Regions from separate parts of the Vibrio sp. DNB22_10_4 genome, predicted to be linked through region 3. Evidence: predicted binding sites of a transcription regulator. Region 3 holds the regulator's gene; each other region holds the start of a gene.
What was found. The regulator CRP, encoded in region 3, controls carbon source genes, mostly activating them, when cyclic AMP is high. The targets are predictions, from matches to a motif close to TGTGANNNNNNTCACA.
Positions count from the first base shown of each region.

Region 1: deoD (purine-nucleoside phosphorylase) is a predicted target of CRP. The motif match lies at 2,110-2,125, and genes of this name have one in related genera.
Region 2: rppH (RNA pyrophosphohydrolase) is a predicted target of CRP. The motif match lies at 1,672-1,687, and genes of this name have one in related genera.

Region 1 is NZ_JBNNXW010000001.1:610,688-614,977, reverse strand. It holds gene phrB (deoxyribodipyrimidine photo-lyase) at 1-98, opposite strand, end outside; gene ACVA6Q_RS02515 (MerR family transcriptional regulator) at 95-925, opposite strand; gene ACVA6Q_RS02510 (YbgA family protein) at 915-1,865, opposite strand; gene deoD (purine-nucleoside phosphorylase) at 2,213-2,923, shown strand; gene ACVA6Q_RS02500 (transposase) at 3,073-4,290, shown strand, end outside.
Region 2 is NZ_JBNNXW010000002.1:422,454-426,743, reverse strand. It holds gene ACVA6Q_RS10020 (NADP(H)-dependent aldo-keto reductase) at 1-71, opposite strand, end outside; gene ACVA6Q_RS10015 (DUF6482 family protein) at 217-522, shown strand; gene mutH (DNA mismatch repair endonuclease MutH) at 550-1,215, opposite strand; gene rppH (RNA pyrophosphohydrolase) at 1,838-2,356, shown strand; gene ptsP (phosphoenolpyruvate--protein phosphotransferase) at 2,359-4,290, shown strand, end outside.
Region 3 is NZ_JBNNXW010000020.1:10,077-14,366, forward strand. It holds gene ACVA6Q_RS22970 (hydrolase) at 1-329, shown strand, start outside; gene ACVA6Q_RS22975 (YheU family protein) at 403-615, shown strand; gene ACVA6Q_RS22980 (phosphoribulokinase) at 743-1,612, shown strand; gene crp (cAMP-activated global transcriptional regulator CRP) at 1,856-2,488, shown strand; gene ACVA6Q_RS22990 (2-oxoadipate dioxygenase/decarboxylase family protein) at 2,700-3,491, opposite strand; gene astD (succinylglutamate-semialdehyde dehydrogenase) at 3,502-4,290, opposite strand, start outside.

The DNA of each region.
Region 1 (4,290 bases), on a different contig from region 3:
ATAAAACAGGCAACCACAGGTGTGACACCATCAATAGCAGCGATGAGCGCTGTATTATCAATGGTTCTAAGATCACGATTAAACAGCATTAGTTTCATGACAGCTTACCCGCATTGTTACTGATTAAGTGCTCAATGACTGGAGACAGTAACCAAGCCGGTTTATCCTGCTCGCGCTGCACTCGAATTGCATCAAGTTGTTTTTCAGACAAGGATTTCTCCGCAAAGAGATGTACCGAGTCGAAATTCACTGAATCCAGCTGAAGCGCCGACACATCTTCGACCCCATCAATGAAGGTGACGTTGACGCCCTGTTCAGACAACCGTGCATAATTCAGCCAGGCAAATAGATTGCCGGTGACATCCATACTCACCAGCAAAGTGGATGTTGAGCGTTTTCGTTTGCGCTCTACATTAGCCATGATGGCAAGCTTTTGAATCATCGCTGTTTTAAACAGTGACTGCTGTATCGCTTTGGGGCTTAGTTTCAAGTAGTCCGTTGCGTTAAGGACTGGGATAACAAACTTCATCTCCACCACATCTAAAGGATACTCTTTCAACACAGTATCAATAATGACGTCGACTTTGTTACTGCTTAAAGCGCCAAGGGCATCCAGTAACGTCGTAACTTCTTCCAACTGCTCGGTTTCAACATCGGTTTGAGACAATGTATCGGAATCAATGAGCGCCTTAACTTTACCTATGGAGACTCCTTTACTGAGCCAGCTTTGGATATTGTTAATACGCTCAACGTCTTTCTCTGTATAGAGACGATGCCCTTTGTCAGTTCGCTGTGGTTGAATCAAGTTGTACCGTCGTTGCCAAGCCCGAAGCGTAACGGGCTTAACGCCCGTAATATCCGCCACTTCACGGATCGCGTACATGGTATTACTCAAGGTATTACTCAAGGTATTACTACAAGCCATATCTTAAACGCATCTCCTCTGGGTGGGGCTGCAAAAATTGCTGGTGCGCCAAATAGTCATCTGGGTAAGCATTGAGGTAATGTTTAAGAAGCGTCAATGGCGCCAAAACCGGCAACAATCCTGTACGGTAGTCGTCGATGACATGAGCCAACTCCGCTTTCTCGTCTTTATTGAGCGAGCGCTTGAAGTACCCTTGAATGTGCATGAGCACGTTGGTCACATTTTTTCGGCTTGCGCGGTTTTTCAATCCTTCCATCAACCCTAGGCGATAGGCTTGATAAAATTCGTCTGGCTGGTAGTCGGCCTGGTTTGCAACTAAACGTCCAAGACTCTTATAAGACTGTGGATCGTGTGCCATGAGCGTCAACTTGTAGCGAGAATGGAAAGCGACGATTTTACCTGGCGTTGGCTCTCCACCCATTGACGCATAAAAATCCTTTAAGCTGTAGACTCGCGCTACAAAGTTCTCTTTCAATACAGGATCGTTAAGTCGCCCATCTTCCTCAACTGGCAGCCAAGGCATTTTTTTCATTAAGTGCTCGGTATATAAGCCAACACCATCGGTTCGAGCATGACCACGAGTGTAAACCTTCACACGCTCCATTCCACAACTTGGAGATTTGGCGCAAACGATGTAGCCACACATTTCTGTATCTTCTAACTCGGCGACTTTTTCTCGAGTAAAACGCATCATGCCATCTGTGTGATCATTTGATGCATCTTTGGTATCCACAAGAGCAATACGCTCTTCGTTGCTCATCAATCGAATCGTTGGTCTTGGTACAGGTAAGCCCATTCCTACTTCTGGGCAGACGGAAACAAAGTCAAAGTAGTCTCTAAGTTCTTTGTTGACGTACGTGCTCTGCTTATGACCAGAATCGAAACGCACTTTTTCGCCTAATAGGCAGGAACTGATCCCTACGGTAATTTTCTCGCTCATCGTCCTTTCCTCACAACTTGCCGTCGCTTACATTGTACAAAATACGCTTATGTATAAGTTTTAGATCACTTTCTTAAGTGATACAAAATTTTCTTTTGTACAATTGTATGGTTGCCGCAGACAAATGGTTCACTCACGAGACAAATATTTCCCCCACTTTCAATCATCGATAAAATCGATTGCTCAGCCACTTTCAACAAAATTAGTTATCATCAATCGAATTTCTGTTCGTTACCGACAAATTTGTGACTAAACTCTCACAGAGCCCTTGCTAGGCCAGTTAAAATCCTCACCAACAACGAACATAGCGTTCAACATAATTAGTTAAAACTTTAGGAGCGACCCCCATGGCAACCCCTCATATCAATGCAAAACCAGGTGATTTCGCAGAGACAGTACTAATGCCAGGCGATCCACTTCGCGCACAATACATCGCAGAAACTTTCTTAGAAGACGTAGAGAAAGTGTGTGACGTTCGCAACATGTTTGGCTACACAGGTACCTATAAAGGCAAGCGAGTGTCAGTGATGGGTCACGGTATGGGCATCCCTTCTTGCTGTATCTACGTTCACGAACTTATCAAAGATTACGGCGTTAAAAACGTAATTCGCGTGGGCAGCTGTGGTGCGGTACGTGACGACGTAAACCTAATGGATGTTGTGATCGGTATGGGCGCGTCAACAGACTCTAAAGTGAACCGTATTCGATTCAATGACCACGATTTTGCTGCGATTGCTGACTTCGGTCTTCTAGAAGAAGCCGTGAAGCAAGCACGCATTAAAGAAGTACCGGTTAAAGTAGGTAACATCTTCTCGGCAGACCTGTTCTACACTCCAGAAGCAGATATCTTCGACAAAATGAAGCACCTTGGCATCCTAGGTGTCGATATGGAAGCGGCGGGTATCTACGGCGTTGCTGCAGATCTTGGCGCAAAAGCTCTGACGGTACTGACGGTATCTGACCACATCATCCGTGGTGAGAAACTAAGCTCAGAAGATCGCCAAAAATCGTTCAACGATATGATGGTCGTTGCGCTAGAAACAGCGATCAACCTATAAAACAAGAAAGCCAGCTCAAGCCTGAAGTGAGCTGGCTTTTTTCTAACTGAATCGCTTTCTAGCTGAATAGTTTTCTAACGAATTAAACACTTCATCGAGCCCTATAACAATATTCAAGGCTTGATGTCACCAAACCATAGGGGGTGAACGTGTCAGAAGGCAAACTGCCGATGGCCGCGGACGGGTTACAGCTCAATTTTTGTAAAACATTGGCGTGTGACAATTTTGGACAAAGTGATGCAAACCTCTATATCCTGCAGCACCGTAACCCCAAACGGCCAGCGATGGTATGCCGCGAATGTGGCGCGTTTCCCCCCCTACTTAACAATCGAGAAGTCCTCAATGAACTGACTCGATTGAAGCAGCATCATCACGAAGGGCTCCCTTCGTGTAAAGATCCGCAATGCGAACACTTTGGCCTATCGGTACATACTCACAAAGATCGTTATCACTCTTTTGGGTTTAGTGGCGATCGCCAGCGGTATCGCTGTAAATCTTGCCAAGGTACCTTTGTCGATAAATGGTCGGGCAGTAATAAGAAACTAAGCTTCCAAGAATCGTTACTTGGGCTTCTGTTTACCGGATACTCGGTGCGCGAGATCTGTCGAAAGCTGAAAATCAATCCAAAAACTTTCTACGATCATATCGATCAAATTGCCAGTCGCTGCCGTCGTAAATTAGCGGATATTGATGGTCGTTGGATAAAACACACTGATACTTTTCATTTAGCCTCACACTATCGACCATTGCAGCCACAAAGCCACAACGGCGTATTTTGGTTTGCAACCTGCGATGCCGATTCGGGTTATGTGTTGTGCCAACATACTAACTACAGCTCAGCCGATGCTGAAAATACGCTAGAAGATCACGATGCCTACGTAGCGGGTACGCAAGTACTCCCGAAAAACTACAGTGCGGAGACCAATCATGAGATCAATACCACCGCGACCGATTTAAAAGGACAAATTGATATTACCTATCAAAACATCCTTGCGCGCAGTAACGTCGAAGATCCTCTAGGTAACTTTGCCAAGTTTCATTACCCTGCCGTAGGCTCGTTGATTAGAGCCCCCTACACGTCTTATGCTCACTACTTATCGATTCTAGAATCACTAAGCTGCGAGTCTGGAGAAAACAGCAAGCGTGTGACGGTATACATGCCACAAGATCCCGTGCTGCGCTCTGCCGCGCTTACTGTTTTTCTGGGTGAAATCCAATACGGTAACGTGGAGCTAATGTACGTAGAGCAAGATGAACATTGGCAAGATGCACAGTCATCCGAGCTTATTGACGTGGTACTGATGGGATGGTGGCGCGATCGCTGGGCGGTCACTCATCAATCTTCAGGGGCAAGCAAAGGAGTGTGT
Region 2 (4,290 bases), on a different contig from region 3:
CCGAATGTCATGGTTCCCAAACAGATTTTACTGACTTCGAGCGAAGAGTGTGGGAGCTTGTGGTATTTCATTGAGCCATCCTTGCTTGTTGTTATTTGATTCCACTATACCCCGTTTTTATAAAAGTTCTGCTCATTTTATGCGCAACTGGCTGTGCCTTGGCTAAACTGATAGTGATAAGTCACGCATTATCCACAAAAGCAGAGGAGGTGGACTATGCAAAAACATCAGCTCGATCGTTGGTTACACGGACATCATAAAGAGAGTTATAAGCCACCTAAGGTGTTTGTGATCGGTTGTGCTGATATTTCACACTATTTACTTGCAGTGGAATACAAGCACAAACTCGAACCCATTAAACAAGATGATGAGCCTATTCATTACGAATCTTTAGATTCTGTAAAAGAAGCACTGACACGTCTCGGTGTAGAAAAAGCCTATCTACGGCTTCATAACGCCTACGATGAGTGCGGCAGCGCAGAGATGAATCGCTACTGTGATATTGAACTCAACTTGCACTGAGCATGTCTCTGTAGCGGCAAACAGGTATTAAGCAAAGTAGGTTTCTAAGATATAGCTCGTAAAACTCGCTCTGAGGTAAAAGCCTCGGGGTAAGGTTTTTATTGGTTGACCATTTGTGCCATACGCTTCCGTCTTCGCTCGGCTGTTGGCGGCCTTTGGCCTTATTTGCAGTACTTCACCGCTTCTGGCGGTAATTTGATTAACATCACCGAGTGCAATCAAATCCATGAGCTCTTCCCAGTCGTTTTTAAGCAATACCTCTTCTTGCTTCGAAGGGCTCCAGATAAGCGGAGATCCCACACGCCTCTCTGCGACAGGAATCTCGCGCTCACCCTCAACAGGTAGCCAAAGGACTCGCGACAGTTTATTTCGAATATGGCTGGCTTCCCAAGTTAACCCGGTGATCCCTGTTAAAGGGGCGACGCAAACGAAGGTCGACTCCAGTGGTTTGCCATTGTAGCCAATTGGGATGCTCTTTAGCTCGACACCAATTTCAGGAAAATCTTGTACAGGTTTGCTGCCAGCCGTTGCACCAAGGTGCCACTCCAGTAATTGACCAACCCAACCCTTGTCTCGCTTGAGATTGTCAGGTACACGCATATTGGCTGGCTTGGCAAGATCGCCAAAGCTCATGCCAGCGATTTGGCGGGCGCGTTCTAACAGTTCGGCTTCGGATTTTGGGGCTGTGTTCATGGGTGTCATGTCGCTGTTTTTTCTAATCGCCGCTAGTTTACCATGAGAACGGATTCGTGCTCTGTACAAAAAAGGATCACTTCGCTGCAAACTTGATCTATTAAATAGTTATCCACAGAGGGAAAGACTAATTGCCATTAAAAATGGATGCATGGATAAATAATCAGTATATTTTAGTCGACAAACTGCTTGAAATATCGAGCTTTGTATGAAAACTGGCATTCCTAATGTGGATAAACCTATCGATGGTTGATCTTTGACCGATCTGAGTGATGGTAAATAAAATGAGTTACGACCACATAGAGTTAATGATTATTTTTTCTTTAAATTATTGATTTAAATTGGTTTGTTTATTTTATCTGTTTTTTGTTCAGTTTCTTTAACTGTGGTTTTTCTATGATTTCTCTGAGAGATCAACGATTCTTCACACAGTTATTCACAGAAAAGGTGAATAAATGTGGCCTATGTCTCATTGTAATGTTGATAACTAAGGTGTTGTTTGAATCTTATCCAGTGCGTGACAAAGAAGTGGTAATTGTTCAAATTTACACATCCATAAGTTTGCTCAAGTTGGGGATATGTGGAAAAATCAAGGTAATGAAAATTTAATTGAGGTTGGCCAGTGATAGATGGCGATGGTTACCGACTGAATGTTGGTATTGTAATCTGTAACAACCATGGTCAGGTCTTCTGGGCTAAACGATACGGACAACACTCATGGCAGTTCCCTCAGGGCGGTATTGACGAAGGTGAATCCCCTGAAGAGGCCATGTATCGAGAACTGTATGAAGAAGTGGGATTGACTAAGAACGACGTTAAAATCGTTGCGGTCAGTCGTCACTGGTTAAGATATAAGTTACCTAAGCGTTTGGTGCGCTGGGATTCGAAACCGGTCTGTATCGGGCAAAAACAGAAATGGTTTTTACTGCGCTTGGACTGTGATGAGTCCAAAATCAATATGCAGCGCGGTAATACCCCTGAGTTTGATGGTTGGCGTTGGGTAAGTTATTGGTACCCAGTTAGACAAGTGGTTTCGTTCAAGCGTGATGTCTACCGCCGTGCGATGAAAGAGTTTGCTTCGCTAGCGATGCCGTTTAAAGAACGAAAATTTAAAGGCAAAAGAAAGCATCGAAGAGGATAAGTATGCTATCGCAACTAAGGGATATAGTTGAACACGTCTCAAAAGTAGAAGACGTGCATGCAGCCCTCGAGATGTTAGTGCAGCAAACGTGTTCAGCTATGAACACCGAGTGCTGCACTATTTATCTTGCCAACGACGATAAGCAGCGCCTAGAGCTCATGGCGACCCAAGGTCTTACCTTCCAAGGTGATACGATTCATATTGGCTTCAATGAAGGTTTGGTCGGCTTAGTTAAGCGTACCGCCGAACCTATCAACCTGGCAGAGGCCGCCAAACACTCCGCATTTAAGTTCTTCCCTGAACTGGGGGAAGACCTCTATCATTCTTTTCTTGGCACGCCTATTATCCATCGCAAGCAAGTGCTCGGTGTGTTGGTCGTGCAGCAAAAAAGCTCCCGACAGTTTAGTGAAATGGAAGAGTCTTTTCTGGTCACACTGTCTGCGCAGATCGCGGTGTTGATTGCTCATGCGATCGCCCAGGGACATGGCTTTTTTGATGACAATGCCGCGCTTGTCATTAAGGGCATCGGGGCTTCTTCTGGTGTTGCGATTGGCCCTATTTGGTGGGACAACACTCAGCCAGACCTGAGTGACGTATTCCCTGCGTCCACGCTTGATGTGGCACGTGAGCAAGAGATGCTCTCGGTTGCGATAGAACATGCGCTGGCGGACTTTAAGCGCATGCGCAAAAAGCTCGATTTGGAGCTCAATAAAGATGCGCTGGCCATATTTGACTTGTTTACCCACTTACTCAACGATCCGATGTTGAGAAACGACCTTAAAGCTCAGATCCAAAAAGGGGATAAAGCCGATTGGGCACTGCGCCAAGTCGTCGAAAGCTACGCCAACCGCTTTGCAAAAATGTCCGACGTGTATTTACGCGAGCGGGCGCAAGACATTAAAGAGCTTGGTCAGCGATTGCTGTTCTTCCTCCATGATACAGAGTACCCCATTCACGAGTTTAACGAGCCCGTGATTTTAGTGGTTCGAGAGCTGACCGCTTCGATTTTAGCGTCTATTCCGAAACAGCAATTGCTTGCAGTTGTGTCGCTGGAAGGCGCGGCTAACTCGCACGCGGCAATTTTGTCTAGAGCCATGGGCATTCCAGCGGTCATGGGGGTGAATACTAACCCTGAGCTGCTTAGTGGCAAGCTCGGTATTGTTGATGGCTACAGCGGTGAAATATTCCCAGACCCTAGCCAAGAGCTGTTATTGGAATACCGAGAGCTGGTCAGTGAGGAGTCGGAACTGTCACAAATGGTGGAGTCGACGGCTGATCTTGAGGCCGCTACCAAAGATGGTCAGCGTATTCAAGTTATGCTCAATGCGGGTCTTAGTGCTGATACCAGTATTTCAATCAACAAAAACGTTGATGGCGTCGGCTTGTACCGCACCGAAATTTCGTTCTTATTGCAGCAGCAGTTTCCATCGGAAGAAGAGCAACTGCATCAATATCGTTCTGTGCTAAGTGCTTACTCGAATAAGCGAGTCGTCATGCGTACATTGGATATTGGTGGCGATAAAGCGTTGCCGTATTTGCCTATCGAGGAAGATAATCCATTTTTGGGTTGGCGTGGGATCCGTTTTACCCTAGATCATCCTGATATCTTTTTGATTCAGTTGCGTGCGATGCTTCGTGCTAGCATTGGCATTGATAATCTGAGCATTTTGCTGCCTATGGTCTCTTCGGTGCAGGAGTTTGATGATGCGGCAACCCTGATTGAACAAGCTTATCAGGAAGTGCATGATGCTCATCCAGAGGTGAAAAAACCACAAATCGGTGTGATGATTGAAGTCCCATCGATGCTGTATATTTTGCCGTTCATGGCACAGCGAGTCGATTTTGTTTCGGTGGGCACCAATGACTTAACCCAATATTTGTTGGCGGTTGATCGCAATAATGCGCAAGTAGCAGACATCTACGAAACGTTGCAC
Region 3 (4,290 bases):
AGCGCATTAAGAACATGAAAAAGCTTTACGAGTTCGATGATTTGATCACTGCTCCGCTGCATGGATTTAAAAATGCCGACGACTACTATCAGCGCTGCTCTGGGCTACCTCGCCTAAGAGAAATCACCGTACCGACTCGGTTTATTCATGCCAAGGATGACCCCTTTATGACACACGAGGTCATTCCAACTTTTAGTCTTCCAAGCCATATCAATTACCAACTGCTTGACCGAGGTGGTCATGTCGGCTTTATGACGGGCAGTTTGCGACGCCCGCGCTTTTGGTTAGAAGAGAGCTTACCAAGCTACTACCGACACTTTATTGACTAGCCAAAAACAGCGATAGATCCCTTTGTGAATCAGCAGTGCTATAATCCTGCAGTCATAGAATTGAGAGGTATTTATGATCATCCCATGGCAACAGATTGACGCAGACACGCTAGATAACCTTATTAAAGAGTTCGTGCTGCGCGAAGGCACCGACTATGGTGAGTCGGAAATATCGCTAGATGATAAAGTTCGCCATGTTCGTAGCCAGCTCGAAAGCGGTGAGGCCGTCATCGTTTTCTCTGAACTGCACGAAACCGTCGACATTAAATCGCGTCGCTCGCTGTAATTTTTCGGTAGCTGCGCAAGTAGCTGCTATATTGAAAGGCTATTGAACTGAAATTGGCCTACAAGGTCTAACTCCTTATGTGAGTTAGCAAATTTATAACGACAATTACAAATACACAGGAAGTGTCATGTCAGCAAAACACCCGATCATTGCTGTAACGGGCTCCTCTGGAGCTGGAACCACCACAACGTCAGAAGCATTTCGCAAGATGTTCAACATGATGAGCGTCAAGCCTGCATTTATTGAAGGTGATAGCTTTCACCGTTTTACTCGTCCAGAGATGGACATCGAGATCCGCAAAGCCAAAGATCAAGGTAAACACATCAGCTACTTTGGCCCCCAAGCGAACGACTTCCCTGCGCTTGAAGAGTTTTTTCGCAACTATGGGCAAAATGGTACTGGCCAGTTCCGCCGCTACCTACACACCTTCGATGAGGCCGTGCCTTATAATCAAATGCCAGGCACCTTCACTCCATGGCAAGACCTACCTGAGAATAGCGATGTGCTGTTTTATGAAGGCCTACACGGCGGCGTTGTAGATGGCGATGTCAATGCTGCGCAGCACGTTGACCTGCTTATCGGCATGGTGCCTATCGTTAACCTCGAGTGGATCCAAAAATTCGTACGAGACACCCGCGATCGTGGTCACTCTCGAGAAGCGGTCACTGACTCAATTGTTCGCTCGATGGACGACTACTTAAGCTACATTACACCGCAATTTTCACGCACACACATTAACTTCCAGCGCGTCCCAACCGTGGACACTTCAAACCCGCTCAATGCGAAAGGCATTCCGAGTTTGGATGAGAGTTTTGTGGTGATTCGCTTGCGTGGTATCAAGAATGTCGACTTCCCGTACTTACTAGCGATGATTGATGGTTCGTTCATGTCACGTCACAACACCATCGTAGTGCCGGGCGGTAAGATGAGTTTTGCGATGGAGCTAATCGTCAGACCAATACTTCAGCAACTTATAGAAACGGGAAAAATAGGTTAGGAAATGTGAGCCAAATCAGCCTGTTTTTTTGTATCGTGATCATGTGCACAGTTTTGTATAGATAAATACGCTTTTGACACGATTAAAATCAAGAAAAGCGGCGCAAAAAAGGATACTATTTCTAGGAAATAGAAGATCGCTTGCGCCATCTTCAAAGTGCTTTTATGCTAGTAGGTCTTAACCAACGGGCTTGCTAACAAATATGGAAAGCAGCAAGCATACCCTGCAGAGGAAGTAAGATATATGGTTCTAGGTAAACCTCAAACCGACCCAACGTTAGAGTGGTTCCTTTCACACTGCCACATTCACAAGTACCCATCAAAGAGCACGCTTATTCATGCGGGCGAGAAAGCAGAAACGCTTTACTACATCGTCAAAGGCTCTGTAGCGGTACTGATTAAAGATGAAGAAGGCAAAGAGATGATCTTGTCTTACCTAAACCAAGGTGACTTCATCGGTGAACTTGGCTTGTTCGAAGAGGACCAAGAACGTACGGCATGGGTACGAGCAAAATCACCTTGTGAAGTTGCGGAAATCTCATTCAAGAAGTTCCGTCAGCTTATCCAAGTTAACCCAGACATTCTAATGCGCTTATCTGCTCAGATGGCAAGTCGTCTACAAGTGACTAGCCAAAAAGTAGGTGACCTAGCATTCCTAGACGTAACGGGTCGTATTGCACAGACGCTACTTAACCTAGCGAAACAACCTGATGCAATGACTCACCCAGACGGCATGCAAATCAAGATCACTCGTCAAGAGATTGGCCAAATCGTTGGTTGTTCTCGCGAGACAGTAGGTCGTATTCTTAAGATGCTAGAAGAGCAGAACCTAATTTCTGCCCACGGTAAGACAATCGTGGTTTACGGTACTCGCTAAGAGCACGTAACAAGATTTAAAAAGCCACCCTCGGGTGGCTTTTTTGTTTCAAATTTATCGTCACCCCTGCGCAGGAATGACGGGCCTTGAGATATCACCCTAACCCCGAATAGTCGTCACCCCTGCGCAGGCAGGGGTCTTCTTTAAGCGCGCACCAAGCCTCTAGTAGATTCCTGCCTGCGCAGGAATGACGGCGCTGTAGGGTTTATCGTTACTGATGCGTACTTTCAAAGATTTTATCTGCCGATGCAGCAACAAAACCTTGGTAAAAACTGCCATCGGCTAGCTGGTAACGTTTAGCAAACTCATAGAAGCCACCTGGAATCAACTGATCACCATCAGTAAATGCCACGGACACTTTGTCTGCCATGGTCGAGGATTGCTCTAGCAGCACCTCTGGTGAGCCTTTCACTTCCCCGCCCGATTCATTAATCGCAAACCCAGCATCACGAAGGTGCTGATTGACCTCAACTACTTCGGCAAAGCAGTCAAGCTGATTCACGCTCACCGTGAAGTGATTGGCGCCATAACCGTGAGCAGCAAGCCATGAGGCATACTCACTTTCTTGTGCCAACATTTGGAAGTCTTGATAGCTTAAGTCCCACAAACGGCCACCATATAAGAACTCAGCAGAGGAAAGCTTAGGGCTGTCCACCTGTGCCACTAACTTAGCCACGATATCTTGAAGCGATTGAGAGCACTCTTCTACTCGCAACTCGCTGATAAACACCTTAGGAAGCAAAGCATCGCTATGTTCTAGGTGTATCGCAGTCAGCTTTTTGGCTTCAAAGTCGTAATGGCCACTGACCTCGTAACCAAGATCTAGAAACGGCTTAGCTAGTGTGTCGATACCCAGTGGCGCGACATTAAAGGTTCGCAGCGCAATATGGTCATTGATAAGCGACTCATCTTCTCTAAGCAAGTCGTGCACCTTATGTGCCGATGGGCACAAGCGAGTGATATAGTCTTGCCACAAGTGGCCAAATAACGCGTCAACAGTCATAGCACGCTCCTTATAGTTCGATGCCAGGGCTTAAAGTCGCAGGAAGAACGGTGTTATCGCCCTCCATTGATGCCATAGGGTAAGCGCAGTAATCTGCTGCATAAAACGCACTTGGACGAAGGTTGCCAGACGCGCCCGGACCGCCAAACGGCGCATCACCACTGGCTCCTGTAAGCTGACGGTTGCGGTTTACAATGCCTGCTCGGATGTGGTCTGTGAAATATTGCCACTCCTCATCACGCTCTGAGATAAGCCCTGCCGACAAACCAAATCGGGTATCGTTGGCCAGCTCTACCGCTTGTTCAAGAGTTTCGTAGCGCACCAGTTGTAGCAGCGGCCCAAAGTACTCTTCATCAGGAAGCTCATCGATATCAGTGGCATCTAACAGTGCTGGCGTCACGAAGGCGGCTTTCAAGCGTTTTGCTTCTACTAGGCTCTTACCGCCTAGCTTCACCAACTCAGCTTGCGCTGCAATAATATGGTCAGCGGCCTGCTCTGAGATCTGCGGGCCCATAAATGGCGCAGGCTGTGCAAACGGCTCATCGATACGGATCTTATTAATAGCAGACACTAGGCTTTCTACTAGTTGATCACCTTTTTCACCAAATGGCACATAAAGGCGTCGTGCGCAGGTACAACGCTGTCCAGCACTGATGTAGGCCGATTGCAAAATGGTGTACACCGCCGCATCAACATCACCAAACGCTTCACTGACGACAAGCGGATTGTTACCGCCCATCTCGAGCGCCAGCATCTTGCCAGGCTGACCAGCAAATTGACGATGCAGGATATGCCCTGT